One region of the Kitasatospora sp. NPDC033851 genome, then DNA from elsewhere that is predicted to be linked to it. Evidence: riboswitches for the same ligand, from Rfam matches in the RefSeq annotation. Region 1 holds a riboswitch; each other region holds the start of a gene.
What was found. Region 1 has a riboswitch for cobalamin ahead of metE (5-methyltetrahydropteroyltriglutamate--homocysteine S-methyltransferase). Riboswitches for the same ligand answer to the same signal wherever they lie in the genome.
Positions count from the first base shown of each region.

Region 2: another riboswitch for cobalamin. It lies ahead of nicT (Nickel transporter NicT); the one in region 1 lies ahead of metE (5-methyltetrahydropteroyltriglutamate--homocysteine S-methyltransferase).
Region 3: another riboswitch for cobalamin. It lies ahead of ACZ51D_RS04920 (ribonucleoside-diphosphate reductase subunit alpha); the one in region 1 lies ahead of metE (5-methyltetrahydropteroyltriglutamate--homocysteine S-methyltransferase).
Region 4: another riboswitch for cobalamin. It lies ahead of ACZ51D_RS16805 (cobalamin biosynthesis protein); the one in region 1 lies ahead of metE (5-methyltetrahydropteroyltriglutamate--homocysteine S-methyltransferase).

Region 1 is NZ_JBVIRL010000009.1:249,756-257,362, reverse strand. Features, by position in the region: gene ACZ51D_RS19885 (serine/threonine-protein kinase) at 1-274, shown strand, start outside; gene ACZ51D_RS19880 (cysteine dioxygenase family protein) at 369-956, opposite strand; gene ACZ51D_RS19875 (solute symporter family protein) at 960-2,690, opposite strand; gene ACZ51D_RS19870 (DUF485 domain-containing protein) at 2,687-3,073, opposite strand; gene metE (5-methyltetrahydropteroyltriglutamate--homocysteine S-methyltransferase) at 3,260-5,629, opposite strand; cobalamin riboswitch at 5,786-6,011, opposite strand; gene ACZ51D_RS19860 (putative Ig domain-containing protein) at 6,573-7,607, shown strand, end outside.
Region 2 is NZ_JBVIRL010000004.1:209,091-216,697, reverse strand. Features, by position in the region: gene ACZ51D_RS10470 (M24 family metallopeptidase) at 1-838, opposite strand, end outside; gene ACZ51D_RS10465 (cupin domain-containing protein) at 941-1,174, opposite strand; gene nicT (Nickel transporter NicT) at 1,315-2,442, opposite strand; cobalamin riboswitch at 2,475-2,688, opposite strand; gene ACZ51D_RS10455 (ArsR/SmtB family transcription factor) at 2,771-3,154, shown strand; gene ACZ51D_RS10450 (hypothetical protein) at 3,210-4,883, shown strand; partial or broken gene ACZ51D_RS10445 (AAA family ATPase) at 6,437-6,934, opposite strand; gene ACZ51D_RS10440 (Fpg/Nei family DNA glycosylase) at 7,078-7,607, opposite strand, start outside.
Region 3 is NZ_JBVIRL010000002.1:383,385-390,991, forward strand. Features, by position in the region: gene ACZ51D_RS04905 (glycosyltransferase family 2 protein) at 1-551, shown strand, start outside; gene ACZ51D_RS04910 (glycoside hydrolase family 26 protein) at 551-1,867, shown strand; gene ACZ51D_RS04915 (GH12 family glycosyl hydrolase domain-containing protein) at 1,963-3,300, shown strand; cobalamin riboswitch at 3,383-3,508, shown strand; gene ACZ51D_RS04920 (ribonucleoside-diphosphate reductase subunit alpha) at 3,700-6,120, shown strand; gene ACZ51D_RS04925 (ribonucleotide-diphosphate reductase subunit beta) at 6,141-7,136, shown strand; partial or broken gene ACZ51D_RS04930 (DUF397 domain-containing protein) at 7,200-7,316, opposite strand.
Region 4 is NZ_JBVIRL010000007.1:292,343-299,949, reverse strand. Features, by position in the region: gene ACZ51D_RS16820 (hypothetical protein) at 1-11, opposite strand, end outside; gene ACZ51D_RS16815 (alpha/beta hydrolase family protein) at 590-1,726, opposite strand; gene ACZ51D_RS16810 (helix-turn-helix domain-containing protein) at 1,852-2,535, opposite strand; cobalamin riboswitch at 2,733-2,864, shown strand; gene ACZ51D_RS16805 (cobalamin biosynthesis protein) at 3,018-4,004, shown strand; gene ACZ51D_RS16800 (cobyric acid synthase) at 4,001-5,539, shown strand; gene ACZ51D_RS16795 (putative cobaltochelatase) at 5,536-7,607, shown strand, end outside.

The DNA of each region.
Region 1 (7,607 bases):
CTCCTACTATTCGCGCGTGATCGCCGCCACGGCCGTGATCTCGCTCGTGCACGCGCTGCCCCGGCCGCGTCTCCACCCGGGGCTGGTGTGGGCCCTCTTCCTGATCTTCGACGTGGCGCTGTTCTACGCCGTCATGTACGTCGACTCCATCGGGTGGATGGGCCTGCACGGCTACAGCCCGATGCCGGGCCCGATCGTCGTGAACGCGCTGATCGTCTCCACCGGCGTCTGGCTCCTCTGGTGGAAGATCCCCGGCGCCCGCCACCCCGCGTGACGCGGCGGCGGCATGCCCGCCCGGGACGCGGCTGACGGGCCGTGCACATCGGACGGCCCGTCAGTCCGCAGCCCGTCAGGGCGCCGGGTGCCGGTCAGGGGGCCAGAGCGTCCGGGCGCCGCCAGCTCACCAGGCGGGCCCCGTCCGGCGGGGCGTCCACGAGGTCCTGCCCGAAGACCCGGTTGATCGAGCTGTCCCCGTTCAGCGAGATGTCGGCGCCGTAGACGTGCAGGGAGACCGCGCGGCCGGTGCCGCCGTTCGACACCCGGTGGATGTCCTCGTCCGGCGGCACCAGGAGCTGCACCCGGCCGGGCGAGCAGGTGGTCCGGCCGGCCGGCGCGAGCACCCGGCGGCCGGAGCGGCGGAGCCGCCACAGCCGGTACGCCTCGTCCACCTCGACGCCCTCCACCACACCCGACACGCACCAGGCGACGTGGTCGTGGATCGGGGTGGACTGCCCGGGCAGCCAGGTCAGGGCCACCACGGAGTGTGTCCGTCCGGCATGCAGCAGACGCTGCGCGTAGCCGTCGGTGTCGCCGGCGCACAGGTCGTCGGGAACGATCAGTCCGGCCCGCAGGTACTTGCGCAGGGTGTCGGCGGTGAGCTGGGCGGTCAGGACGTCCGCGGCGGCGTAGCGCGCGAGGTCGGAGAGGAACTCGTCGAGGTTGGAGCCCGGTGCCACGGTCTACCGCCCCGCCCCGGTGAGCGCGCGGACCTCGAACTCCTCGAAGCGGCGCGGGTCCGACTCCTCGTCGCGACGGCGGCGGCCGCCGGCCAGGGAGCCGAGGACCGCGGCCGCGAACCCGACCGGGATCGAGATGACGCCCGGATTCTGCAGCGGGATCGGCGCGGTGGTGGTGCAGGAGATCAGCGCCGTGGCGTTGCCGACCTGCTTGCCGGCCGCCGGCACCCCGCAGTCCTTCGCCTGGGCGGCCGTCAGTTTCACGGCGTGGACCGTACTGCTCGCGCCGCCCCAGCAGATCGGGGAGAGCAGCACCAGGCCGATCGCGCTGACCAGGCCCGCGTAGATGCCGCACTTGGCGCCGAAGGTGGTGAAGCGCCGCCAGAACAGGGTCAGCAGGATCGCCGGCAGGTTGGCCGAGGCCGCGATGGCGAAGGCCAGGGCCACCAGGAACGCCACGTTGAGGTCCCTGGCGAAGATCGACAGGGCGACCGCGACCGCGCCGATGACCACGGCGGCGACCTTCGCCGTGACCAGCTCCTGCCGCTCCGTGGCCCGGCCCTTGCGGATGACACTGGCGTACAGGTCATGGGCGAACGACGACGAGGAGGTCAGGGTGAGCCCGGCGACGACCGCCAGGATGGTGGCGAACGCGACCGCCGCGATGAAGGCGAGCATCAGGGAGCCGCCGGTGGTGCCCGCGCCGCCGCCGAGGTGCTCGGCCAGCAGGGTGGCGGCGGTGTTGCCGGAGGGGTCCTTCTCCTTGATCGTCGCCGTGCCGACCAGCGCGGCCGCGCCGAAGCCGAGCACCAGGGTCATCAGGTAGAACACCCCGATGATGCCGATCGACCAGTTCACCGACTTGCGTGCGTCACGCCCGGTCGGGACGGTGTAGAAGCGGACCAGCACGTGCGGCAGCGCCGCGGTGCCCAGCACCAGGGCGGTGCCGAGGCTGACCAGGTCGAGCTTCGACCAGCCGTCGGTCGCCCCGTACTTCAGGCCGGGCTGGAGGAAGGCGTCGCCCTTCTTGGACGCCGCCGCGGCGTCCCCGAGCAGGTGGCTGATGTTGAACCCGTACTTCGCCAGCACCCACACGGTCATCGTCGCCGCGCCGGCGATCAGCAGCACCGCCTTGACGATCTGCACCCAGGTGGTGCCCTTCATCCCGCCGACCACGACGTAGACGATCATCAGGGCGCCGACCCCGGCGATGGTCCAGATCTGCGCGGCGCTGCCCTTGACGTCGAGCAGCTGCCCCACGATCGTCGCCGCGCCGACCATCTGCGCGATCAGGTAGAAGATCGAGACCACGATGGTCGACACGCCCGCTGCGGTGCGCATCGGCCCGCTGCGCAGCCGCGCGGCCAGCACGTCGGCCATGGTGAACCGGCCGGTGTTGCGCAGCAGTTCGGCGACCAGCAGCAGCGCGACCAGCCAGGCGACCAGGAAGCCGATCGAGTAGAGGAAGCCGTCGTACCCGGAGAGCGCGATGATCCCGGCGATGCCGAGGAAGGAGGCCGCGGACAGGTAGTCGCCCGAGATCGCGATGCCGTTCTGCAGCGCGGAGAACTCGCCGCCGCCGGTGTAGAAGCCGCCGGTGCCCCGGGTGCTCCGCCGCGCCCAGAGGGTGATGACGAGGGTCACCGCCACCAGGGCGACGAACAGGCCGATCGTCAGGGCCTTGTTCGATGCCGACTGCGCCGTCGTCGCGGCGAGCGGAAGGTGCTGTGTCATGCCTGGTTCTCCGTCGGTTCCTGGTCGCCGCCGTGGCCGGCCGGGGCCGGGGCTGTCGGGTGGGACACCGCCACGCTCCGCAGGGCCGCGGCCAGCGGGTCCAGCCGCCGGGCGGCGAACCGGCCGTAGGCCAGGGCGATGCCGAAGGTCGAGACGAACTGCAGCAGTCCGAAGACCAGGGCCACGTTGACGTTCCCGACGACCTTCGTCGCCATGAGGTCGCGGGCATAGGCCGAGCAGAGCACGTACGCCAGGAACCAGAGCAGGAAGGCCGCCGTCACCGGGAACACGAACGTGCGGTAGGCGGCGCGCAGTTCGGTGAATCGCGGATCGTCGCCGATCCAGGGCGCGTCGCGGCCCGACGACACGGTGGGGTCCATCATGGGAATCCTTCTGAGCGGTGCGGAACTTGCCGATGGCCCGACCGTAGAAGTGCGCGGTAGACAAGCGATCAACGAGCGACCGGCGGCGGCAACCGGCGATCCGCGACCGGCAACCGGCAACGGCCCGGCCCACCGGGGCGGACGCGGCGAGTGCCGCCTCCGCCCCGGTGGCCGTCGGCCGACGGGTCAGCCGGCGAGTTCCTCGCGCAGGCGGCGGGCGGCGGCGACCAGGCTGTCCAGGGACGCGCGGGTCTCCGGCCAGCCGCGGGTCTTCAGGCCGCAGTCGGGGTTGACCCACAGCCGCTCGGCCGGGATGGCGGCGAGGCCGGCCCGCAGGAGGGTGAGCGCCTCGTCGGTGCTCGGGACGCGCGGGGAGTGGATGTCCCAGACGCCGGGGCCGACCTCGCGCGGGTAGCCGGCCTCGGCGAGCTCTCCGGCGACCTCCATGTGCGAGCGGGTGGCCTCCAGGGAGATGACGTCCGCGTCGAGGTCGTCGATCGCCGTCATGATGGCGCCGAACTCGGCGTAGCACATGTGGGTGTGGACCTGGGTGTCGGCGCGGACGCCGGAGGTGGCGAGGCGGAAGGACTCGGTGGCCCAGTCGAGGTACGCCGGGCGGTCAGCGGCCCGCAGCGGGAGGGTTTCGCGCAGGGCCGGCTCGTCGACCTGGACGACGGCGGCGCCCGCGGCCTCCAGGTCGGTGACCTCGTCGCGCAGGGCGAGGGCGACCTGGCGGGCGGTGTCGGCGAGCGGCTGGTCGTCGCGGACGAAGGACCAGGCGAGCATGGTGACCGGGCCGGTGAGCATGCCCTTGACCGGGCGGGCGGTCAGGCCCTGCGCGTAGCGGAACCAGTCGACGGTCATCGGGCGCGGGCGGGAGATGTCCCCCGCGAGGACCGGGGGCCGCACGTAGCGGGTGCCGTAGGACTGCACCCAGCCGTGCCGGGTGGCCAGGTAGCCGGTGAGCTGCTCGGCGAAGTACTGGACCATGTCGTTGCGTTCGGGCTCGCCGTGCACCAGGACGTCCAGTCCGGCCTTCTCCTGGTAGGCGATGACCTCGCGGACCTCGGCCGCCATCCGCTCGCGGTACGCGCCCGCGTCGATCCGACCGGCCGCCAAGTCGGCGCGGGCGACGCGCAGTTCGGTGGTCTGCGGGAAGGATCCGATGGTGGTGGTCGGCAGCAGCGGCAGGCCGAGCCGGGCGCGTTGGGCCGCCGCCCGGACGGGGTAGGGCTGGGCGCGGCGGGTGTCGGCCCCGGTGACGGCGGCGACCCGGGCCCGGACCGCCGGGTCGCGGGTGATCGGGGAGGTGGCCCGGGAGGCCAGGTCGGCGCGGTTCGCGGCGAGTTCGGCGGTGATCGCACCGGCGCCCTCCCGCAGACCGCGGGCCAGCAGGGCGACCTCGGCGGCCTTCTGCCGGGCGAAGGCCAGCCATCGGGCGATCTGCGGGTCGATGTCGCGTTCGGCGGCGGCGTCGATCGGCACGTGCAGCAGGGAGCAGGACGGCGCGACGTCCACGCTGTCGGCGAGGCCGAGCAGGGTCGCCAGGGTGGCCAGCGACTTCTCCAGGTCGTTGATCCAGATGTTGCGGCCGTCCACGACTCCCGCGACCAGCCGCTTGCCGGGCAGGCCGCCGGCGGCGGCGAGGTCGTTCAGGTTGGCGGCGGCCGGGCCGGTGAAGTCCAGCGCCAGGCCCTCGACCGGGGCCTTGGCGAGCACCGGCAGGGCGTCGCCGAGGCAGTCGAAGTAGCTCGCGACCAGCAGCTTGGGCCGGTCGGCGAGGCCGCCCAGCTCGCGGTAGGTGCGGGCGGCGGCGTTGAGTTCGGCCGGGGCGCGGTCCTGGACGAGGGCGGGCTCGTCCAGTTGCACCCATTCGGCGCCCGCCGCCCGCAGGTGGGCGAGCAGTTCGGCGTAGACGGGCAGCAGCCGGTCCAGCAGGGTGATCGGCTGGAAGTCCTCGGCCACCCCGGGAGCGGGCTTGGCGAGCAGCAGGTAGGTCACCGGACCGACCAGCACCGGCCTGGCGGCGTGACCGAGGACGAGGGCCTCGCGCAGCTCGGCGACCGCCTTGGCCGGGTTCGCGGCGAAGACCGTGTCGGGGCCCAACTCCGGTACGAGATAGTGGTAGTTGGTGTCGAACCACTTGGTCATCTCCAGCGGCGCCACCTCCTGGGTGCCGCGTGCCATGGCGAAGTAGCCGTCCAGGGGATCGGTGTCGACCGCGGACCGGTGTCGGGCGGGGATCGCGCCGACGGCGACCGTCGTGTCCAGCACGTGGTCGTAGAGGGAGAAGTCTCCGGTCGGGACTTCCCCAACCCCGGCCTCGGCGAGCTGGGCCCAGCTCTCCCGGCGCAGGTCGGCGGCGGTGTTCAGCAGCGCCTCGGCGGTGACCGCGCCCTTCCAGTACCCCTCGATCGCCTTCTTCAGTTCCCGGTTGCGACCCTGCCGGGGGTAGCCGTACGCGGTGGCTGCGGTGGTGGTTGCGGCGCCGGTGGTGGTGGCGGTGGTGGCGACTGCGGTGGTGCTGGTGGTGGTCGCTGCGGACTTCGCTGTCAAGGGACTCTCCTTCGCGAGCCTGATTCCTCTGGTCCCCGATGACGGGACGAAGGCGCGAAGGGGTGACGAACCGGACGGGCGCCCGCACGTGGGCGCGGCTCCGTCTGGTAGGTACGCCGACCCGCCCTCGAGGTCACCGGATCTCCGCGCGCGATCGGTCGCGCGCGGGCAGTGGCAGGTCTTCGGACTCGCGGGCACAGCCGCCCTGCTTCCAGGGCGGACACCTACTGGCCGTCGCTTCCCAGACCCGTCCCGGGCCCAGTGCGTATGACGGCGGTCGTTCCCACTCACCGCTGCGGGGCAGTCCCGGATTCCCACCGGGTTCCCTCTTGCGACGCGCCTGCCTGGCGGACAGGGCGAACCAGCTGCACGGCCAGCTTAGGCGCAGGACCGCGGGAGCTGAACAGGGATTCGCTCAAATCGTCCGGATACTGGGACGGCGTCGACGCGAGGAGCGGCCGGAGGACCGGGCTTCCCCATCGCGGGAGTCGGAACATGACGGCTCGTCACGGCGGGACCCACCGACACCCACCGGCGTCGCGACCCGGCTCCGCCGGTGCGGAGCAGCCCGCCTCCGCCGGTGCGGAGCAACCCGCCTCATCCTCCGGACAATTGATGGGCAAAGCCCGGTAAAGGCTGCGAACGGCACCTTGAGGTTGTCGAACACCCGTCAGTAACCTCATGGCGGTACCGAAGCGGCCGGGCCCGACCGTGAACGGTACGGGCCTCCGACATGCCCATGCATGTCATGGCCACACCACCCTGCTCACCCGGGGTGCGTGCCCCACCTCCCGTACAGCGCAAGCACCATGCCGGTCCACGGCCATCCGCCGTGGCCGGCGAGCACCTGCACGCGATCCGTCAGCACGGGCCCGAGCCCGTCCCGGCGAGCACCCCAACTGCCGGCACCGGCCGCGCCCTCACCCCCACGGAGGGTCGACTCTTGCGCTTCCACTCCCCCAGCGGTGCGCGCCCTGCCCGGGCGCGCAGACTGCTCGCCGCCCTGCCCGCCTTCGCGCTGGCCGCCACCGGCCTGCTCGCGGCCACCGCCCCCGGCGCCGCCGCCGTCCCCGGCGGGACCGCCGGCACCGGCCCCACCACCGGTGTCACCACCAAGCACGTCTGCGCCGCCCCGACCCACCCCGGCGAAATGGCCTGCCTCGCGCTCGCCCGCACCGACCTCGTCCAGCACCTCGCCCTGGCCCCGGACATCAACCCTTCCGGCCTGGGCCCCAGCGACCTCGCCTCCGCCTACAACCTCCCGACCTCGGCCGGCGCCGGCGCCACCGTCGCCATCGTCGACGCCCAGGACGACCCCAACGCGGAGTCCGACCTCGCCACCTACCGCTCCCAGTACGGCCTGCCCGCCTGCACCACCGCCAACGGCTGCTTCAGGAAGGTCGACCAGCGCGGCGGCACCAGCTACCCGACCGCCGACAGCGGCTGGGCCGGCGAGATCTCGCTCGACGTCGACATGGTCAGCGCCGTCTGCCCCAACTGCCACATCCTGCTGGTCGAGTCCGACGACGCCAACATGAGCAACCTCGGCGCCGCCGTCAACACCGCCGTCTCGATGGGCGCCAAGTACGTCTCCAACAGCTACGGCGGCGGCGAGGACTCCACCGACCCGAGCTCCGACACCAGCTACTTCAACCACCCCGGCGTCGCCATCACCGTCTCCTCCGGTGACTCCGGCTACGGCGTCGAGTACCCGGCCGCCTCCCAGTACGTGACCGCCGTCGGCGGCACCAGCCTCAACCGCGCCTCCACCGCCCGCGGTTGGACCGAGAAGGTCTGGGGCAGCAGCTCCGGCGGCAACGGCGCCGGCTCCGGCTGCTCCGCCTACGACGCCAAGCCGAGCTGGCAGCACGACACCGGCTGCGGCAAGCGCACCGTCGCCGACGTCTCCGCCGTCGCCGACCCGGCCACCGGCGTCGCCGTCTACCAGACCTACGGCGGCTCGGGCTGGAACGTCTAC
Region 2 (7,607 bases), on a different contig from region 1:
CGGCCCGGTCGGGTACGCACTGCTCCACGCCCGGTCCGAGCGCCTCCCGGCCGGCCCGCTGGGCCCGGAAGACCAGCCGGTGCAGCTCCACCTGCCAGGGCGCGGGCGCGGCCCCGATCACGAAGGTGCGGGCGGTGGAAACGCCGTAACCGCGGTACTGCGCGCCCATCACGACGGTCAGGAAGTCACCCTCCTCCACCCGGCGGTCGGTCGGCTGGTGGGCGGCCTGGCCGGAGTGGCTGCCGGTGCCGACCGACACCGGGAAGGCGGCCCGGTCCGCGCCGTGGTCGATCATCCGGCGCTCCAGCTCCATCGCCAGGTGCCGCTCGGTGCGGCCGACCAGGATCGACTCCAGCAGCTCGCCGAGCGCCTGGTCGGCGATCTCGGCGGCGATCCGCAGATCGGCGATCTCGTGCTCGTCCTTGACCACCCGCAGCCGCTCGACCACCTGCCCCAGGTCGACCAACCGGGCCCGCTCGGCCAGGCCCGCCACCGCCCGGTGGCGGCTGACGGTCAGGTCGTGCTCCTCCACCGCCAGAGCCGCCACCCCGAAGCTCGCCGCGGCGGCCGCGGCGGCCAGCGCGGTGTCCGCCCCGGCCGCCACCGGCAGCTGGGGGACGTCCGGGGCGATCAGGTGCTCCCCGGAGTCGTCCGGCGGCAGGTCGTCCGGCAGCGCGAGCAACACCCGCTCCCTGGTCAGCAGCAAGGTCGCTCCACAGGGCGCGCAGCCCGTCAGATACCGCACGTTCGCCGCCCGGGTGATCAGCGCCGCATCGGCCCCGGCCGCACTGCAGTGCTCCCTCACCCGCTCCCGCCGACCCGCGTACGCATCCGCCATGCGTCGAGCCTACGAACCCCCGGGCCGAACCGCCCGCCGAGCACTCCCGACGGAACCCCGGGACACCTCGGGCAGGCGCCGTTCGGCGCGCGAGGACAGGGGTCAGCGCGGCGGCCGGGCGGAGACCACCATGGTCAGCGCCGGCATCCGCCGCCCCGGGTTGCGGCAGACGTGCGGGTAGGAGGCGCCGAAGAAGACCGTGCTGCCGACCGGCACCGGGTGTCCGCGCTCGTCGTGCACCAGGGCCGGCTCGCCCTCGTCGACCCGGATGATCTCCACCGTTCCGGCCGGGTGCTGCTCGCGGCCGCATGAGTGACGCTCATGGCGCTGCCGCATGAGCTGTCCTCATGGGGCGGCCGCATGAGCCGTCCTCATGGCCCGACCTCATGAGTCGAGCTCATGAGTCGAGCTCATGGCGCTGCCGCATGAGCGCGGCTCATGCCCCGGCCCCATGAGCCACTCTCATGCCCTCCGGCTCACGACCCCTCGGGTGCCCAGCGCTTCTCGACCCGGGCGAGCTTCCAGTACCCGATCGCCACCGCCCAGACCACCACGAACAGCCCGGCGATCGCGTAGCCGACGTTGTCCAGCGAGATGTCCGCGATCCAGCCGGTCACCGGGTCGGTCAGGTCGAGCTTCTCGTGCAGCACGCCGATCAGTTCGATGGTGCCGATGATGAAGGCCACCGCGATCGACAGCCCAGTGATGGTCAGGTTGTAGTACACCTTGCGAACCGGGTTGGCGAAGGCCCACTGGTACGCGAAGTTCATGAACGTCCCGTCCAGGGTGTCGAACAGGCTCATCCCGGCCGCGAACAGCAGCGGCAGGCAGACGATCGCGTACCAGGGCAGCCCGGAGGCCGCGCCCGAGCCCGCCATCACCATCAGGGTGACCTCGGTCGCGGTGTCGAAGCCCAGGCCCAGCACCATGCCGACCGGGAACATCTGCCCGGGCCGGGTGATCGAGCGGGTCGCCCGGTTCAGCACCCGGGCCATGAAGCCGCGCGAGTCGAGGTGCGCCTCCAGCTCCGCCTCGTCGTACTGCCCGGCCCGCATCGCCCGGAACACCTTGATGATGCCGAGCAGCGCCGCCAGGTTGAGCGCGCCGATCAGGTAGAGGAACACGCCGGAGGTGGTCGTCCCGATCATGCCGAGCCACTTGTGGGTGGCCGAGTCGTCGTCCATCAGCGTGCTCGCCAGCTGCGCGCCGCCCGCCACCAGGGCGGACATGAGGACCACCATCGAGGAGTGCCCGAGGGCGAACCAGAAGCCCACCGAGACCGGCCGCTTGCCGTCCGCCATGAGCTTGCGGGTGGTGTTGTCGATCACCGCGATGTGGTCGGCGTCGAAGGCGTGCCGCATGCCGAGGGTGTACGCGGTGATACCCAGGCCCACCCCGAAGACCTGGGTACCGACCGCGTACCGTTCGGGTGCGACCAGGAAGATGAGCGTCCCGAAGGCCACCACGTGCATGGCCAGGATCACCCCCATCAGCCCGGCCGTACGGACGGTGTCCTCGCGCTTCCACCGGAAGGTGGGCAGCACGGACGGGACCGTTCTCACGCCCGCTTTCACGTCTGCGGCGGCGGTTTCGGGCAGGGTCATCTTCGGATCACGCTCCAGCACCTCGTGGAATCACTTCGTGAGATGCCGTGGCCGGTCTCCTGGCTTACGGGACGTCCGTACCCGCCTTCCCAGGTGCGCGAGGCACCCAGTGGCGTCGTGGGTACGGACGACACTCCTCCGGGGACGGAGGAGTGACCCGATCACAGTGGCGAGGGCCGCTCCGGAATCCGGACCCCTGAGGGTCCGTCACCGGTCTTCCCGAGCACCACGGCGGGCAACACCGTAGGGGCCACGCCCCGACCCATGCAAGGCTGCGCACCTGCGCAGGTGTCCAGGATCACAGCACGCCGCCTGCAAGAATGTCCGCATGCATCTCGTACCGGCCGACCGCGCGGGCCACCGCACCATCGACGGACACCGGGTCTGCGAGGCCATCGCCGCGATCGGCGACGCCGCGCACGTCCGGTCCTGGTCCGAGCGGTTCTCCCTGCTCGCCGACCCCGGACGGCTCGCCCTGCTGCTCGCCCTCCACCGGGCCGGCCCGCTCGCCGTCACCGATCTCGCGGTCGCCACCGGCATGCGCGACACCGCCGTGTCCCAGGCCCTGCGGCTGCTCCGCACGGCCGGTGTGGTCACCGGCGACAAGGACGGACGTGTGGTGCGCTACCGGCTCGTGGACGAGGACATGCGCCCCCTCCTCGACGCGTGCGCCGCCGCCGAGCACCACGAGCCCACCGCAGCGGCGGGCTGACCGACACTCGGGAAACAGCACCCGGCGCGCCACCCCGGATGAGTACGATCATGGTGTGCCGTCCCACCCCCACGTCTGGCCCGCCGACCGCTGGAACACCCGACCGGTCAAGGCCCGCGTGCTGGCGGTCGCCCGCACCCTCACCTCGGCCACCCGGGTCCTGGACGTCCTCACCCTGCTGAACCCCGACGGCATCGCCCGGTACTTCACCGTCAACCCCGGCTCCGCCTTCGCCGACCGCGCCCTCGACGAGTACCTGCACGGCCTGCCCGGCTTCACCGTGCTGGACTGGGAGGACGCCGTCCGGCACCGCTTCGACCTGGCCGTCGCCTGCGCCGTCCACTCCTCCATGCACCGCCTGGACGCCCGGCTCGTCGTCCTCCCGCACGGCGCCGGCTACAACCGCCTGGTGACCGAGTCCACCGGCGACACGGTCAGCGCCGCCGGCCTGTCCCGCAACGAACTCACCCACCGCGGGCGGGTGTTCGTGGACGTCCTCGGCCTCTCCCACCCCGAGCAACTGGACCGCCTGCGGGACTCCTGCCCCGAGGCACTGGACGTCGCCCACGTGGTCGGCGACCCGTGCTTCGACCGGATGCTGCACAGCCGACGCTCCCGCGACACCTACCGCGCCGCACTCGGCGCCGTCGACGGCCGACGGCTCGTCGTCGTCAACTCCACCTGGAGCGAGCACTCGTTATTCGGCCGCCGCCCCGACCTGCCCCAGCGCCTGGTCCGCCGGCTGCCCGCCGACGAGTACACCGTGGCCGTCGTCCTGCACCCCAACATCTGGAGTCGGCACGACCCGGAGTCCCTGCTCGACGCCGCCCGCCGGATGGGCCTGCGCCTGATCCCGCCGCACCAGGGCTGGCAGGCCGCCCTGGTCGCCGCCGACGTCTTGATCGGCGACCACGGCTCGGTCTCCTTCTACGGCGCCGCCCTGGAACGCCCCACCATGCTCGTCGCCACCGGCGCCGCCGAGCTCGACCCGCGCTCCCCCAGCTACGCCTTCGGCCAGGCCGCACCCGTGCTCGACCCCGACGGAGACCTCCCCGCCCAGGTCGAGAAGGCCCTGGCCCGGGACCCCGCCGACCTGCGCGAGATCACCGACCGCTCACTCGCCCGCCGCGGCGAATCCGCCCGGGTGCTGCGCCCGCTGCTCTACTCCTTCCTGGAGCAACTGGACGAACCAGGGGACGAACCGGCCCTGCCGCCCTACCCCAAGCCCGTCCTCGGCCCCGGAGCCGCCGACCGGCCCACCGCCTACGACGTCGAGGGCGCGAGCGAGGGGACGGAGGTCAGCCTGCGGCGCTACCCCTTCGACCCGAAGGACCACAGCCCACGGGGCTTCCACGCCCTCACCGACGAGCACCCCGGCGACGCCCTGCGCTACACGGCCGAGGTCCTCGCCCGGACCGAGGTGCACGCCGAGCGCCCCGCCGAACGCTGGCTCGCCGACTCCGCCGCCGAACTCCCCGGCCTCGCCGTCGCGGTGGCCGCCCTCGGCCCGGACCGTCACCTGCTCCGGCTGCGCACCGGCCTGCTGCTGGCGGCCTGCGCCGAACCGGACTGGACGGGCACCGCCCCCAGCGTCGATCCGCTGCTGCTCGGCTCCGCCGTCGCCTGCTGGCTCGCCGACGGCGGCGACCCGGCCGCCCTCCCCGAGCACGGGCTCACCATCCGCACCGGCGAGCGCCACACCCGGGTGTCCTTCCGTACCGGACCGTAGGGCCCAGACCATAGAGCCCGGACCGTAAGGCCTAGCTCGACAGTTGGCGCAGCCGCTCGCGGCTGCGTTCCGCCAGTTCCTCGTCGCCCTGCTCCTCGGCGAGGGTGAGCAGCAGGGTGTGGGCCTGCGCCTCCTTCGCGTACTGGCTGCGCTGCCCGGCCTGCCGGGCGCAGTCCTCGGCCTGGGCGACGGCGAGGTCCAGCTGTCCGAGCGCCCGGTGGGCCCGGGCGCGGACCAGCGGCAGCTTCATCAGCATGTCGTTGTCGTGCGACTCCTCGGCCTGGGCCGTGGCCTCGGCCAGGACGGCCAGCGCCTCCTCCGGCCGGCCGTCGGCGATCAACGCCTGCGCCAAGGTGGTAGGCCTGGACGATCTCGCCGTGGTCGTCGCCCCGGTTCTCCGCCAGGGCCAGGGTGAACCGTTCCACCGCGTCGCCCGGGCGACCGTCGGCCAGACACAGCAGGCCGTCCATCTCGTAGAGCACGCCGACGACCTGGCGGTTGGTGACCAGCGGCGCCTGCTCCGTGGCGAGCGCGAACTGTTCGGCGGCGAGCGGGTACTCCTTGCGGTCGAGGTAGGCGCGGGCCAGTTGGTTGCGCATCCGCACCACGGCGTCCGGCTGGTTGTCCCACTGTGCCGACTCGATGCCGAGCCGGTGGGTGGCGATCCAGTCCTGGAAGAGCTTCCGGTCGTGGTAGAGCAGCCAGAGCGACTCGCAGAGCCGCCACACCTCGCCGTGCCAGCCCTGCTCGGCCGCCGCCTCCACGACCGCGCGGAAGTTCGCCCGTTCGGCGTACAGCCACTCCAGGGCCGCGGTCTCGGAGGCGAAGCGCGGCAGGTCGTCGCCGCTCGGGTCCTGCAACCGGAGTCGCTGCTTGGCCATCGCACGGTCGGCGAGTGAGGCCCGGCCGCGGTAGTACGCCACGACGCCGGCGAGGAGTTCCTCGTGGTCGGGCAGCTCGCGCGCCCGGGCGTAGGCGTGCAGCCGCACCACGTCGTGGGCCCGGAAGCGGGCCTCGCGGTCGTCGTCCAGCACCTCGTCCACCAGGTGGACGGCCCGCAGCTGCTTGATCGCCTGCCCGGCCCGCGCCACGCCGACCGCATGCGCCAGTTCGGCCGACACGAAGGGGCCGGGGTGCACGCCGATCAGGTGGTAGAGCGCCCGGGCCTCCGACGACAGCCGCTCGTAGACCAGGTCGTACGTCGCGCCGAGATCACTGTCCTCGTCTTCCAGCATCGCCAACCTGCCCTCCCGGTCGTGCAGTTCGGCCACCACCCGGTCGACCGGCAGGTGGTCCTGGTCCAGCAGCTGGCTCCCGACCGCGTTCAGCGCGAGCGGCAGCCCGCCGCACAGCTCGACCAGTTCCGCCAGCTCCGCGTCGGTGCCCCGCCCGGAGCCCAGCCAGGCCCGCACCAGGTCGGTGCCGGCCGTCGCGCTCAGTGGCCCGAGCTGCCGCACCTCCGCGCCGTCCGTCCGCAGCGCGGGCAGCCGCCGCCGACTCGCGACCACCACCAGCCCGCTGGAGGGAAGCAGTGCCCGGACCTCGGCCGCGTGCTCGACGTTGTCCAGGAAGAACAGACAGCGGCGCTCGGCGGTCACGGTTCGGAAGGTGGTGAACCGCTCCGCCTCCGCCGCCGGGGGCTCGGTGCCGAGGGCCCGCAGGAAGCCGGCCAGCAGCTCGGGGAGGTCCACCCCGCCCTGGTGCCGGTAGGCCAGGAGGTCCGCGTAGAGGTCGCCGTCCGGGAAGCTCGCCCGGTGCTCCTCGGTGAACTTGGCGATCAGCTCGGTCTTCCCGACCCCACCCAGGCCGGTGAACACCACGAGCCCGAGTCCGCCCGCCTCGACCCGACCCAACGCCGCCATCAGGGCACCGAGTTCCGGCTCACGGTTGACGAACGGGCCGTGCGGCTCACGTACCTGACGAGGCCTCGGCACCGGCTTCGGATCGGCACCGGCCGGGTGGATGTGCAGCGACCCGATGTCCCGGGCCTGCACCACATGGCCGCCCACCGTGGCACCTGACACGGTGTTGGCCACCTCGTGACGCTCCATCCACCCGCTCCCTCCGCCCGGTCGGCCGGCCCCAGCCTACGGGCTGGGCACCGGGCCGGAAGGCGGATCGGCGAGCCGGAGTGCGGATCGGCGGCCCACCGGATCAGTGGCCCGCCGGATCAACGGCCCACCAGGTCAGGGCCTCAGGCCGCCTGGCAGGTCGGGCACCAGAAGAGGTTGCGCGCGGCGTGCGCCTCCGTGCGGACGTCCGTGCCGCAGACCAGGCAGGGCATGGCCGCCCGCCGGTAGACGTACACCTCGCCGCCGTGGTCGTCCACGCGGGGCGGGCGGCCCATCGCCTCGGGGGTGTGCTCGGGACGGACGGTGTCGATCCGGCCGACCGCGGCGCCTTCGCGCATCAGCGCCACCAGGTCGGCCCAGATCGCGTCCCATTCCTTCCGAGTGAGGTCGCGCCCGGCCCGGTGCGGGTCGATGCCGTGGCGGAACAGCACCTCGGCCCGGTAGACGTTGCCCACCCCGGCCAGCACCTTCTGGTCCATCAGCAGCGCGGCGACCGTCGTCCGGCTGCCCGCTATCCGGCGCCAGGCGGCCTCCGGGTCGGCGTCGGCGCGCAGCGGGTCGGGGCCGAGGCGGGCCGCGACGGCGGCCTTCTGGGCGTCGGTGACGAGCACGCAGGTATTGGGACCGCGCAGGTCGGCGTAGCCGTCCTCGC
Region 3 (7,607 bases), on a different contig from region 1:
TCGGCGTGGCCGGCATGGGGCTGGCCATGTTCGCCGGCCCGGTCTACGTCGCCGCCGCGATCGCGGCGCTGCTGCGCCGCCCGCTCGCCTACGCCGTCACCGCCAAGGGCGACCTGCGCAGCGCCGAGTCGCTGTCGACCTTCCGGCTGCACCTGCTGTGGGCGGCGGTCGCGGGCGGGCTGCTCGGCGCGAGCTTCACGCTCCACCACGACATCTGGATCCTGCGGTTCTGGGCCGGCGTCAGCCTGTTCACCGGTCTCGCGCCGCTGGTGATCTCCTTCGTCAGCGGACGCCGCGAGGCCCGGGCCCAGCGGGCCGCCGAGGCGCCCGCCGCCGACCGACTGCCCGGCCACCTGCCCTCCCAGCGGACCGAACCGCCGCGCACCGGGGCAGCCGTCGGAGGACCCGTCGGAGAAAACGTCGAGGACGCCTTCGGAGAAGCCGTCGAGGAATCCGAGGAACCCGTCGAAGGAGCCCTCGCCGAGGACGAGTTCGAGGAGCTGCTGGAGCCGGCCCGGGCCGGCTCCCGGACCGAGCGGAGGAGCCGCTGATGCTGCGGATCACCGTCCCCCGGATCGCCGCCCTGGTCGCCCTGGCCCTGATGGTCGGGTACACCTTCGTCCTGGCGCCCCGGCTCTCCCGTGCGCACGACCTGGAGCCGTACACCTTCGCCGGCGCCGCCCCGACGGCGATGCCGAGTTGGCTGACCACCGCCCTGGCCGCGTCACCGACCGCCACCCCCGCGACGGCCGGCCAGAGCCCGACGGCGGCCGCGACGCCCACCACACCGCCCCCGCCCCCGCAGTTCCCGCCGGCCGGCGGCGCGTTCACCGGCATCATGACCAAGCCCGGCCCCTACGACCTCGGCCCGCTCGACGAGTTCACCGCGGCCGTCAAGCACCAGCCGAACGTGCTGGAGTTCTCGGTCGGCTGGTGGGACCGGAAGTTCGACCGCCGGGTCTTCGACACCGTCGCCGAACGCGGCATCATGCCGATGGTCGCCTGGGAGCCCTGGGACTACCGCAAGGAAGCCAAGGAGGACAAGCTCCGCGGCGAGCAGCCGGAGTACTCCCTCTCCAACATCATCGACGGCAGGTTCGACGACTACATCAAGACCTGGGCCGACGGCATCAAGGGCCTCGGCTACCCCGTCGCCCTGCGCTTCGCCCACGAGATGAACGGCTACTGGTACCCCTGGGCCGAGCAGTCCAACGGCAACAAGAAGGGCCAGTACGTCCAGGCCTGGCGGCACGTCCACGACATCTTCAAGCAGGCCGGCGCCACCCGGGTCACCTGGGTGTGGAGCCCCAACGTCGACTACGAGAACGCCACCAGCCTGAACACGCTCTACCCCGGCGACGACTACGTCGACTGGGTCGGCCTGTCCGGCTACTACGGCACCACCGGCGTCGAGAAGTACAAGTCGTTCGACCAGATCTTCCAGCCGACCATCGAGCAGATCCGGGCGTTCAGCCACAAGCCCGTGGTGATCACCGAGACCGGGGCCACCGACACCTCGGGGCTGAAGGCACAGTGGATCACCGAGATGTTCTCGCAGCTCGCCCAGCACCCCGACATCATCGGCGTGATCTGGTACGAGGCGAGGAAGGAGGTCGACTGGCGGGTGGCCGCGTCCCCCGCCGCCGCCCAGGCGTTCGCCGCCGGGGTCTCCGCGCCGCGCTACAACACGCCCTGGACCGTCCACTCCGAGCCGGCCCTGACCGTCACGGCGCCGGCCCCGGCACCCGCCCCTTCCCCCGACGCGCCGGCCTCCCCCAGCCCGTCGGCCACCACCCAGAAGCCTCCGGTCAAGAAGCCGACCTCGCCCGCGACCAAGCCCCGGTCGAGTTCCACGCCCGCCGGGTGAGCACGACCCCGCCCCGGCCCGCGTACCGGCCTACGACACCACCGCCCCGGCCCGCGCACCGGCCGCAGACACCGCAGCAGGGAGGCGAGAGCCCCATGACCCACCCCGTCGTGCCCGGAACCGGGCGCCGCGGCCTGCGCCCGTGGTGGTGGCTCGCGCCGACCATCGCGATCGTGCTGGCCCTGTGCGCGGTGCTGATCCCGCACGACTCGCGGGACCCGCAGGCGCCCGTCCGGGCGACCACGGCCGTCACCCCGTTGCCGGCCGCGACCGCCGGCGAGATCTGCTCCACCGGGCAGAACCGCTACCCGTCCCAGGCCGTCGACTCCGGCCGCTACCTGATCAACCCGAACGAGTGGAACGCCACCGGCGGCCTCTGCATCAGCAGCAGCGGCGCCGGCACCGACTTCCGGGTGACCCGCAGCGGGATCAGCCCCGCCAGCCTCACGGACCCGGACCGCGGCCCCGGCGCCTACCCGCACATCAGCACCCAGCTCCAGCCCGGCACCGGCCCGCTGCCCATCCCGGTGGACAACCTGCGGTACGCGACCAGCAGTTGGCAGACCACCCAGGTCGACGGCGGCGTCTACAACGTCTCGTACGACGTCTGGTACAGCAACAGCCGGACCAGCTGCTCCTTCACCGAGAGCGCCGAGCTGATGATCTGGCTGCGCGGCAACGGCAAGACCCCGTTCGGCCAGCGGACCGGCGACCTACAGGTCGGCGGCACCTCCTACCGCGTGTACGAGGCCCCGAAGAAGAGCAGCCACACCCTGATCACCTACGAGATGGCCACCGGCACGACCTCCGTCACCGACCTGGACCTGCGGGCCTTCACCCGCGACGCCATCCAGCGCGGCTACGTCCCGGCCGGCTCCTACCTGTGCGCCGTCCAGGCCGGGTTCGAGATCTGGGACGGCGGCGCCGGCCTCGGCAGCGACTCCTTCTCGTTCCAGGCCGCCGCCGGACAGCCGAGCGGCGCGATCACCTCGGCCCTGCCCGGTCTCTGTCTGGACAGCCGGGTGGCGGGCGATCCGGCCGCGGTCGGCGCCGGCACCTGCGACGGCTCGCCGGCCCAGACCTGGACGATGGGGGACAACGGCTCGATCGGGCAGAACGGGCGCTGCGTCGAGGACCCGGGCCTCGGTTTCCCCGTCCTCACCGGCTGCACCTCGCGGCCCGACCAGCGCTGGCGGGTGACCCCCACGGGACAGCTCGCCAACCAGGACACGGGGCGCTGCGTCGAGAATCCGGGTGCTGCCGGGAGTGCGGGTCCGAGCGCTGCCGCCAGTGCCGGTCCGAGCGCCTCCTCGAGCGGGACTGCGAGCGCCTCCGCGGGCGCCTCTGCGAGCGCCTCCGCGGGCGGGACCACCCAGGTGCGGATGCGCCCGTGCGATGCCCGTACGGGCCAGGGATGGCACCCTCCAGCCTGAGCAGATTATCGCACGATGAGTCGAACAGTCGTGCCCCGCGACACTACATGTGGGGCTGCATCGGACTCGCGCCACTAGATGTATGCTCATCCCTGCTGTCGATGCAGGGGAACCCGGTGGGAATCCGGGACTGCCCCGCAGCGGTGAGCGAGCGGCTCCAAGAGCCCTGCCCGCGAGTCCGATGACCTGCCGACAGCGTGCGCCACGGCCCTCCCGCAGAGGCCGCGCCAGCACCAGCAGTACCTTCCGGGCCTCGCGGGCGGGCCGGGGATGCCACCGTCGCACGGACGCCGCTTGCGCCCGCGCGCGTGCTCCCCTGCCCCGATCGCCCGGTACTCCGATCACCGCCGACGATCGCCGCCAGGAGAGAGCGCCTTGACCACCGCTGCCTCAGCCACCCTGCCCGCCCAGGGCTCCGGTACCGCCTTCACCGACCCGAAGGTCTCCGACCCCGGCGGCGCCCTGCTGCGGCTGCTCACCGACCGCAGCGTCGACCTCACCGAGGTCGACCCCGGCCATGTCGCCGCCGCCGCGCTGCGCGGCCGCCACGCCGGCTCGGACTTCGCCGAGCTGCGCGGGCTGGCCGTGGACGCCGCCGCGTCGATGATCGCCGAGGACCCCCAGTACTCGAAGCTCGCCGCCCGCCTGCTCGCCCTGGAGATCGTCGACGAGGCGAACAGCCAGGGCTCCACGTCCTTCTCCGCCTCGATCACCGTCGGCCACGCCGAGGGCCTGATCGGCGACACCACCGCGGAGTTCGTCGCCAAGCACGCCGCCGCCCTGGACGCGCTGATCGACACCAAGGGCGACGACCGCTTCGAGTACTTCGGCCTGCGCACCGTGCAGTCCCGCTACCTGCTGCGCCACCCGATCACCCGCAAGGTGATCGAGACCCCGCAGCACTTCCTGCTCCGCGTCGCCTGTGGCCTGGCGGTCGGCGACAACGAGCAGTCCGTGCGCGAAGTCGCCGAGCTGTACGGCCTGATGAGCCGCCTGGAGTACCTGACCTCCTCGCCGACGCTCTTCAACTCCGGCACCCGCCACCCGCAGATGTCGAGCTGCTACCTGCTCGACTCCCCGCTGGACAACCTGGACTCGATCTACAACCGCTACGCGCAGATCGCCCGCCTGTCCAAGCACGCCGGCGGCATCGGCCTGTCCTACTCGCGCATCCGCTCGCGCGGCAGCCTGATCCGCGGCACCAACGGCAAGTCCAACGGCATCGTGCCGTTCCTGCGCACCCTCGACTCCTCCGTCGCCGCCGTCAACCAGGGCGGCCGTCGCAAGGGCGCCGCCTGCGTCTACCTGGAGACCTGGCACGCCGACATCGAGGAGTTCCTCGAGCTGCGCGACAACACCGGCGAAGAGGCCCGCCGCACCCACAACCTCAACCTGGCGCACTGGATCCCGGACGAGTTCATGCGCCGGGTCAACGCCAACGCGGACTGGTCGCTGTTCTCCCCGGCCGACGTGCCCGAGCTGGTCGACCTGTGGGGCGCCGACTTCGACGAGGCCTACCGCAAGGCCGAGCTGGCCGGCAAGGCCGTGCGCACCATCCCCGCGCAGACCCTGTACGCCCGCATGATGCGCACCCTCGCGCAGACCGGCAACGGCTGGATGACCTTCAAGGACGCCTCCAACCGCGCCGCCAACCAGACCGCGCTGCCGGGCCGCACGGTGCACTCCTCCAACCTGTGCACCGAGATCCTGGAGGTCACGGACGACTCCGAGACCGCCGTCTGCAACCTCGGCTCGGTCAACCTCGGCGCCCACGTGGCCCCCGGGGCGTCCGCCGACGACCTGCTGGGCGCCATGGACTGGGAGCGGCTCGACGCCACCGTGCGCACCGCCGTCACCTTCCTCGACCGCGTCGTGGACATCAACTTCTACCCGACCACCGAGGCCGGCACCTCCAACTCCCGCTGGCGGCCCGTGGGCCTCGGCGTGATGGGCCTCCAGGACGTCCTCTTCAAGCTGCGGCTCGACTTCGACTCCGCCGAGGCCGCCCGGCTGTCCACGCTGATCGCCGAGCGCATCATGCTCACCGCCTACGAGCGCTCCGCCGACCTGGCCGAGCGGCTCGGCCGCCACGAGGCGTACGGCGAGACCCGCGCCGCCCGCGGCGAACTGCACATCGACCACTTCCCGACGGCCGCCCCGCAGTGGGCCGACCGCTGGACCGCGCTGCGCGCCCGCATCGCCGAGACCGGCCTGCGCAACTCGCTGCTGCTGGCCATCGCGCCGACCGCGACCATCGCGTCCATCGCCGGCGTGTACGAGTGCATCGAGCCGCAGGTGTCCAACCTGTTCAAGCGCGAGACGCTCAGCGGCGAGTTCCTCCAGGTCAACCCGTACCTGGTGCGCGAGCTCAAGGAGCTCGGCGTCTGGGACCAGCAGACCCGCGACGCGCTGCGCGACGCCAACGGATCGGTGCAGGAGCTGAACTGGCTGCCCGCCGAGGTGCGGTCGCTGTACCGCACCGCGTGGGAGCTGCCGCAGCGCGCGCTGATCGACCTGGCCGCGGCCCGCATGCCGTACCTGGACCAGAGCCAGTCGCTGAACCTGTTCATGGCGGCGCCGACCATCGGCAAGCTCAGCTCGATGTACGCCTACGCGTGGAAGGTCGGTCTCAAGACCACCTACTACCTGCGTTCGCGCCCGGCCACCCGCATCGCCCAGGCCGCGTCGGGTACCGCCCGCGCCGCCGCGCCGGTGCCGGCCAACACGATCCCGGTGGGCACCCCGACCCTCACCCCGGAGGAGGAGGCCGCGCTGGCCTGCTCCCTGGAGAACCCCGAGTCCTGCGAGGCCTGCCAGTGAGCACCCCCGAAGACCGCAAGATGCTGCTCGACCCCGGCTTCGAGCTGACCCTGCGCCCGATGCGCTACCCGTCGTTCTACGACCGGTACCGGGACGCCATCAAGAACACCTGGACGGTCGAGGAGGTCGACCTTCACTCGGACGTCGCCGACCTGGCGAAGCTGAGCGAGGGCGAGCGCCACCTCATCGGGCGCCTCGTCGCGTTCTTCGCGACGGGCGACTCGATCGTCGCGAACAACGTGGTGCTGAGCCTCTACAAGCACATCAACTCCCCGGAGGCGCGGCTCTACCTGAGCCGGCAGCTGTTCGAGGAGGCCGTGCACGTCCAGTTCTACCTGACGCTGCTCGACACCTACCTTCCGGACCCGGAGGACCGCAACGCGGCCTTCGCCGCGGTGGAGAACATCCCCTCCATCCACCAGAAGGCCCAGTTCTGCTTCAAGTACATGAACGCGGTCGACCACATCGACTCGCTGCAGACGAAGGAGGACAGGCGGGCGTTCCTGCTCAACCTGATCTGCTTCGCGGCGTGTGTGGAAGGCCTGTTCTTCTACGGCGCGTTCGCCTACGTGTACTGGTTCCGGAGCCGGGGCCTGCTGCACGGTCTCGCGACCGGTACCAACTGGGTGTTCCGCGACGAGTCCATGCACATGGACTTCGCGATGTCGGTCGTCGACACCGTGCGCGAGGAGGAGCCCGACCTCTTCGACGAGGAGATGGCCAAGCAGGTCACGGAGATGCTGGAGGAGGCTGTCGAGGCCGAGCTCCAGTTCGCCCAGGACCTGTGCGGCGACGGTCTGGCCGGCATGAACACCGACTCGATGCGCCAGTACCTGGAGGCCGTGGCCGACCAGCGCCTGGCCCGCCTGGGCATGCCCATCCGGTACGGGTCCACCAACCCGTTCGGCTTCATGGAGCTCCAGAACGTCCAGGAGCTGACCAACTTCTTCGAGCGCCGGGTGTCGGCGTACCAGGTGGCTGTCGAGGGCTCGGTCTCCTTCGACGACGACTTCTAGAAGAGCCGGATACGACAGAGGTGCCCCGCACGGCCACAGCCCGTGCGGGGCACCTCTGTCGTATCAGTCGGTAGAAAACTCGCCGGACTTGACCCCGGCGAGGAAGGAGGACCACGCGTCAGCCGGGAAGAGCAGAGCCGGCCCGTCAGGGTCCTTCGAGTCACGTACCGGTACGACACTGCTGAAGGAGTGGGCTTCCCGCCATCGGGAAGCGGCTCAGGGTCTGGGCCGATAGCCGTCGCTCGACGAGCACCCCGGCCGGCCGGGCCTTGGTGGCGCAGGAAGTCGGCCGGTTCGACTTCCTGCGCCACAACGAAGATGCGCGCACCGGTCGACGCACCACGGCAGTGCTATCGGCGTGCTCCACCCGTCCGGCTGAACTCCCGGGGCCACACCGGCACCGCACGCACACGTACCGCCCACCTCCGGTTACGGTCCGGCGCACAGCCGTACGACGAGACGAGAGGGGCC
Region 4 (7,607 bases), on a different contig from region 1:
CCCTCCGGCACGGGAACCCGGCCCCGTCCGGGCGCCGGCGCGGGTCCCCGTCGCCGGGGTACGCCGTTACGGGGTACAACCGCCCCGCTCGGCCTGCCACCGGCTGGCCGGTGGGCCGTACCGGGGAGACGGGTCACCGTCGCACCGGTACCGATCGGAGGCGGGAGCGGGGCATCACGGTCGCGCGGGTTCCGAGACGTCACGTCGAGCAGTCTTCCCCTTGTACCGGCCTTCTGTCACATCCGGTTGTCCGTACGACCGGGCGCCCGGTGGCGACACCTCCGCAAGATCGGGCAACAGAGGCAAACCGCCTGGCCGGAAACGTGTGGCCTGCTCATGCCAGGTCAGTCGCGACGGTTGCTGCGGCCGTTCGAGCGGTCACGGAACGTGAGGGGGAGGGTGGTGTGCGGGGCCAAAAATGTGCCCCTCACGGCGCGGCGACCGCTGCGGGCCGCGCCGAAGCCGTCGGCGGGCGGCAGGGCTGTCGAGCCCGGATCCGGACGGATGGGCGCGCGGGACGGGCCGATCTTGGAGCACGAGAAGTCGGCGGGTCCGACTTCCCGCGCTCCGCACGGGCGGTGGCTCCCGGTCAGAGGAGCGGGGTGAGCCAGCGGCGGAGGAGTTCGGTGTAGTGGTCGGGGGCGGAGTTCCAGAGGGTGCCGTGGTCGGCGCCGGGGAAGGGCTGGAGGCCGACCACGTCGGGCCGGGCGGCGGCGAGGCGCTCGGCACTGCGGAACGGGGAGACCCGGTCGGCCGGACTGTGCAGGAGGAGGGTCGGGACGCGCAGGTCGGCGCCCTCGGCGATGCGGGAGAAGTCGGCGAGGTCGACGCCGGTGCGGCCCTGGGCGGCGAGGGCGCCGAGTTCGACGGCCGCACCCCGGAAGCCCAGCCGTTCGGCGTCGCCGCGGGCGGTGGCCGGCAGGTCGAGGACCGGCGAGTCGAGGATCAGACCGCTGACGGCGTACGCCCAGGCGGAGCGGGCCGCCGTCTGCAGGACCATCGTGGCGCCGACCGACCAGCCGTAGAGGATCACCCGACCCGCGCCGTGGGCGAGCGCCAGCCGTACCGCCGCCTCGACGTCACGCCACTCGGTCTCGCCGAAGTGGCTGTACCCGTCCGGGGAGGCCGGGGCGCCCTCGTCGCCGCGGTAGGTGACGGCGAGGGCGGGCAGGCCGAGACGGTCGAGGACGGGCAGGACCGGAAGGGTCTGCTGGCGGTCGGCCTCGGGGCCGTGGACGAGGATCACCCAGGTGCCGCGCTTGCCGTCGAGGTACCAGGCGGGGAGGGCGCCGAGTTCGCCGTCGACCGCGGTCTCGGTGTAGGCGAGGCCGAGCGCCCGGGTGGGGTCGCCGACGTGGACGCGCGGGCTGAAGCGGACCTCGGCGCCGGGGACGAGGGTGCCCCGGTCGGCGCGGACCAGCCGACGGGTGACGTCCTCCTCGTCGCTGTGCAGGACCTCCTCGACGACCGCGTGGCCGCCGTCGTCCCACTCGACCGCCCAGCGGCCGGGACGCAGGCTCTCGGGGCTGCGGCTGAAGGTGATCCGCCCGACGCCGAGGCCGCGGACCAGGACCGGCCCGGACTCCTGCACGGCCGTGACCGGGCGGACCATCCGCTCGGAGGCCCGGCGGCCGATCACCAGGACGACGGCCCCGGCTCCGACGGCGGCGGCCGCCACGACGGCGGCGGTTCCCCAGCGCATATCGATCCCCGCTCTGTTGGTCACGGACCGGACGGTGTTCGTGCACCAGTCCACCGGCGCCCCGGCCGCCCGGCCACCGGGCTGGGCCGTCCGGGTCACTCGGCGCGGGGTCGGGGCGCGGGGACGGGGTCCGGCGTCGGGGCGCGGGGTCAGTCCGTGGCGGCGTCGAGGAGGTGCCAGAAGCGGGGGGTGAGGGAGTCGGTGGTGGGGGGTGGGGCGGCGCGGGTGGTGGCGCCCCAGTGGGTGGGGACGTGGTGTTCCTGGTGGAGGACGGTGAGAGCGGCGGCGAGGGTGTCGGCGGGGGCCGGGACGATGCGGGCGAGGGCGCGGAGGTGGGGTTGCCAGCGGCCCGCGACGCACTGGCGGAGGAGCTGGCCGAGGGCCTCCCGGCGGCCGGTGGCCTCCACGAGCTCGGGCAGGGTCAGGTCGAGGACCTCGGCGAGGGCGCGGGTCTGTTCCTCGTCGCCGTCCCATTGGCCGGTCAGTTCGGCCTGCCGGTAGGTGGCGAGGACGGTGCCGGTGCGGTCGGCGACGGCGGCCTGGCCGAGTTCACGGGCGACGCGGTGGTCGCGCAGCCGTACCGGGCGGGTGTCCATCAGCTGGGCGGCGGGGCACCAGAGGGCGCGGGCGAGGGCGATGAACTCCGGTTCGCTGGGGCGCAGCTCGCCGGCCTCCCAGGCGAGGACGTGGGCGGGCAGCAGCCGGACGCCGTGCGCGGCCATGCCCTCCGCGACCTGCTCGGGGGTCAGGCCGAGGCCGGCCCGGTGGGCGCGGGCGGCCGCGGGGGAGAACGGCACCGGAGGCGGGACAGTGGGGGTCTTTCTGCGACGCATGCCACCGAACGGTAGGCGCGGACCGCGGTGCGCCCCAGCGACCGAACCCACGAAGCGGCCGGTCCGGGGGCGGTGCTCCGCTGGGCGATCCCACAGCGCGTCGGGGCGGTGCCCGGTGTGACCAACCCCTCCGTGACCTCGGTTGACTCCCGGTTCGGCCGCGTGATGGGATCCTGGGGCCAATCGGAGGCATGGAGAGGAAGCCGGTGCGAGTCCGGCGCGGTCCCGCCACTGTCACCGGGGAGCACGCTCGGAATGATCGCCACGGCGGGCCGTCAGAAGCCGCTGGAAGGCCCCGGGGGTGTGTCCGACCCGGAAGCCAGGAGACTCTCGCCCCCGCTACGTCGATCCAGGGCGCGGACCCTGAGTGAGGACACGCACGCGATGCAGGCTGCCCCGCCCCACCGGACTCCGAGCGGCCTTCCGCCGAGCTGTCTCCCGATGAGTTGTCTTCCGATCAGCCCCCTTCCGGCGTTCGTCCTGTGACCGTCCGTCCTGCGACCGGACGCCCCCTGGCCCGCGCCGCCGCGTTCGCACTGGGCGCCGTCGCGGGCTACGCCGCCGACGCCCGCTTCGCCGACCCGCGCCGGGGCCACCCGGTGGCCGTCTTCGGCAGCGCGGCGACCCGGCTGGAGCGGCGCCTGTGGCGCGACGACCGTACGGCCGGGGCCGGGTACACGGCGCTGTGCGTGGGCGCGGTCGCGGCGGGCGCGCTCGCCCTGGACCGTACGGTGGGCCGGCGCCCGCTGGGCCGGGCGGCGCTGGCGGCGGCCGCGACCTGGACGGTCCTCGGCGGCACCTCGCTCACCCGGGAGGCCCGCGCCATCGGCCGCTCGCTGAAGGACGGCGACCTGCGGGCCGCGCGGGAGCGGCTGCCGCACCTGTGCGGGCGGGATCCGAGCGCGCTGGACGGGCAGCAGATCGCCCGCGCGGTGGTCGAGTCGGTGGCCGAGAACACCGCCGACGCCGTGGTGAACGCGCTGGCCTGGGGTGCCCTGGCGGGCACGCCCGGGCTGCTGGCGTTCCGTGCGGTGAACACCCTGGACGCCATGGTGGGACACCGTTCGCCGCGCTACGCCCGGTTCGGCTGGGCCTCGGCCCGGCTGGACGACGTGGCGGGCTGGCCGGGCGCCCGGCTGACCGCACTGCTGACGGTGGCCGCCGCCCCGCAGCCCCGGACGGCCTGGCGGGTCTGGCGGCGCGACGGCTCCTCGCACCCGAGCCCGAACGCGGGCCAGGCGGAGTCGGCGTTCGCCGGGGCGGTGGGCGTGCGGCTGGGCGGCACGCTGCAGTACGGCGAGCGCGTGGAGCACCGTCCGGTGCTGGGCGCGGAGCTGCGGCCGGTGACGGTGGACGACATCGAGCGGGCCTGCGCGCTCTCCCGGCGGGTGGGCGCGCTGGCACTGGGTACGACGGTCGCGGGGCATCTCGTGATCAGGGCGTTCGGTAAGAGGAGGGGTGGGGCATGAGCAACGCGCTGCTGGTCGCCGGGACGACATCGGACGCGGGCAAGAGCGTGGTGACGGCCGGCATCTGCCGCTGGCTGGCCCGCCAGGGTGTGCGGGTCGCGCCGTACAAGGCGCAGAACATGTCGTTGAACTCCTTCGTCACCGCCGACGGCGCCGAGATCGGGCGGGCCCAGGCGATGCAGGCGCAGGCCGCCCGGGTGGAGCCGGAGGCGGCGATGAACCCGGTGCTGCTGAAGCCCGGCGCGGACGGCCGCAGCCAGGTGGTGCTGCTGGGCAGGCCGGTCGCCGAGGTGGGTGCGCTGGACTACCGCGAGCGCAAGCCCGTCCTGCTGGAGCGCGCCCTGGAGTGCCTGGCCGACCTGCGCCGCCGCTACGACGTGGTCGTCTGCGAGGGCGCCGGCTCGCCCGCCGAGATCAACCTGCGCGACCGCGACATCGCCAACATGGGCCTGGCCACGGCCGCCGGGCTGCCGGTGGTGGTGGTCGGGGACATCGACCGCGGCGGCGTGTTCGCGGCGATGTACGGGACGCTGGCGCTGCTGTCGGCGGAGGACCAGCGGCACGTGGCCGGCTGGTTCGTCAACAAGTTCCGCGGCGACGCGCGGCTGCTGGCGCCCGGGCTGGAGATGCTGCACGAGCTGACCGGCCGTCCGGTGCTGGGCACCCTGCCGATGCTGCCCGGACTGTGGCTGGACGCCGAGGACTCGCTGGACCTGTCGACGGTGGTGGACCGGGTCGACGGGCGCGGGCCGCTCGGGGCGGACGTGCTGCGGGTGGCCGTGGTGCGCTTCCCCCGGCTGTCCAACTTCACCGACCTGGACGCGCTGGCGCAGGAGCCGGGCGTGCTGGTGCGCTGGGCCACCAGACCCGAGGAGCTGGCCGACGCCGACCTGGTGGTGCTGCCCGGCACCCGGGCCACCGTGGCGGACCTCGCCTGGCTGCGCGAGCGCGGCCTGGAGCCGGCGCTGAAGGCGCGGGCGGCGGCCGGGCTGCCGGTTCTCGGGGTGTGCGGCGGCTACCAGATGCTGGCGCGCGGGATCGTCGACGAGGTGGAGTCCAAGGCGGGCGCCGTCGACGGGCTCGGCCTGCTGCCGACGCAGGTGCGGTTCGGCGCCGAGAAGGTGCTGGCGCGGCCGGTCGGCGAGGCGTTCGGGCACCGGGTCGAGGGCTACGAGATCCACCACGGGGTGGTGGCCGTGGAGGGGGGCCAGGCGTTCGTCTCCGATGGCCGAGGGCAGAGTCTGGACGGCTGCCGGGTGGGCTCGGTCTGGGGCACGACCTGGCACGGCGTGCTGGAGAACGACGACTTCCGTCGCGAACTCCTGCGCGAGGTCGCCGAGTTGGCGGGCCGGGCGTTCGTCCCGGCGCCGGACACCTCCTTCGCCGAGGCGCGCGAGGCCCGGCTGGACCGGCTGGGCGACCTGATCGAGGAACACGCGGACACCGACGCGCTGTGGAAGCTGATCGAGGGCGGGGTGCCGGCGGCCGGATCGCTGCCGTTCCTGGCGCCCGGGGCACCTGGGAGTGACGCATGACTGACGTCCGCTATCCGTTCACCGCGATCGTCGGCATGGCCGACCTGCGGCTGGGGCTGCTGCTGAACGCGGTCTCCCCGGCCGTGGGTGGCGTGCTGGTCCGCGGCGAGAAGGGCACCGCGAAGTCGACCATGGTGCGCGCGCTGGCCGGCCTGCTGCCGTCCATCGCCGCCGTGGACGGCTGCCGCTTCGCCTGCGACCCGGCCGCGCCCGACCCGCAGTGCCCGGACGGGCCGCACTCCGCCGCCGGGAGCCACGAACGGCCGTCCCAGCTGGTCGAGTTGCCGGTCGGCGTGGCCGAGGACCGGATCGTCGGCTCGCTCGACCTGGAGCGCGCGCTGGCCGAGGGCGTCAAGGCGTACGAGCCCGGGCTGCTCGCCAAGGCGCACCGCGGCGTGCTCTACATCGACGAGGTGAACCTGCTCCAGGACCACGTGGTGGACCTGCTGCTGGACGCCGCCGCGATGGGCCGCTCGTACGTCGAGCGCGAGGGCGTGTCGGTGCGGCACGCGGCCCGGTTCCTGCTGGTCGGCACGATGAACCCGGAGGAGGGCGAGCTGCGGCCGCAGCTGCTCGACCGGTTCGGCCTGACCGTCGAGATCGCCGCCACCCGGGACCCGGCCGAGCGCGCCGACGTGGTCCGCCGCCGGCTCGCCTACGACGCCGACCCGGCCGGCTTCGCCGCGCGGTTCGCCGAGGAGGAGCGGGCACTCGCCGAACGCGTCACCGCCGCACGGGAGTTGCTGCCAAAGGTCGAGCTGACCGAGGTGGCGCTTCGTCAGATCACCGCCGTGTGTGCCGCGTTCGAGGTGGACGGCCTGCGCGCGGACATCGTGATGGCCCGCACCGCCGTCGCGCTCGCCGCCTGGGACGGGCGCACCGAGGTGCTGGAGGAGGATGTCCGCAAGGCCGCCCAGCTGGCGCTGCCGCACCGGCGCCGCCGCAACCCCTTCGACGCGCCGGGGCTGGACGAGGAGCAGCTGGACCGGACGCTGGAGGAGCACGCCCAGGGGGACGACCCCGAGCCCGACCCCGAGCCCGAGGGCGACGGCCCGGGGCCGGACGGCGACGGCCCCGACCCCGAGGGCGGCCCGGACGGCGGCGGCCCGGACGGTGGTGGTCCGGACGGCGGCGGGGCGCCCGAGCCCTCCGACGGCGGCGCCCCGGAGGCGTCCACGACCGGCGGGGACGACCAGCCACAGTCGCCGGTCCCGACCCAACACCCGGCCCCCGCACGGGAGTCGACGCCGGCCGCGGCCGGGGACCCGTACCGGACCAAGCTGTTCACCGTCCGCGGCACCGGCCACGGCGCCCAGGGCCGCCGCTCCCCCGCCGAGACCACCGGCGGGCACACCATCCGCGCCCGCCGCCCGCAGGGCGCGCTCGGCCGGCTGCACCTGACCGCGACCCTGCAGGCCGCCGCGCCGCACCAGGCGGCACGCGGACGCAGCGGCCGGGCGCTGGTGCTGCGGAAGGACGACTTCCGCGAACAGGTGCGCCAGGGCCGGGAGTCCAACCTGGTGCTGTTCGTGGTCGACGCCTCGGGCTCGATGGCCGCCCGGCAACGGATGACCGCCGTCAAGGGCGCCGTGCTGTCACTGCTGATGGACGCCTACCAGCGGCGCGACAAGATCGGCATGATCACTTTCCGCGGCGCCGGCGCCGAGCTGGCGCTGCCGCCCACCTCCTCCGTGGAGGTCGGCGCGGCCCGGCTGGAGTCGCTGCCCACCGGCGGACGGACCCCGCTGGCCGAGGGGCTGCTGCGGGCCCACGAGGTGCTGCGGGTCGAGCGGCTGCGCGACCCGAGCCGCCGCCCGCTGCTGGTCGTGGTGACCGACGGCCGGGCCACCGGTGGCCGCGACGCGCTCGCCCGCTCCCACCGCGCGGCCGCGCTGTTCGCCGCGCAGGGCACGGCGAACGTGGTGCTGGACTGCGAGTCCGGCCCGGTCCGGCTGGGCCTGGCCCGCACCCTGGCCGGGCAGCTCGGCGGCACCGCCGTCAGCCTGGACGAGCTGCGCGCCGAGGGCGTGGCCTCGCTCGTCCGCGAGAACCGCGGGGACAACCGTTC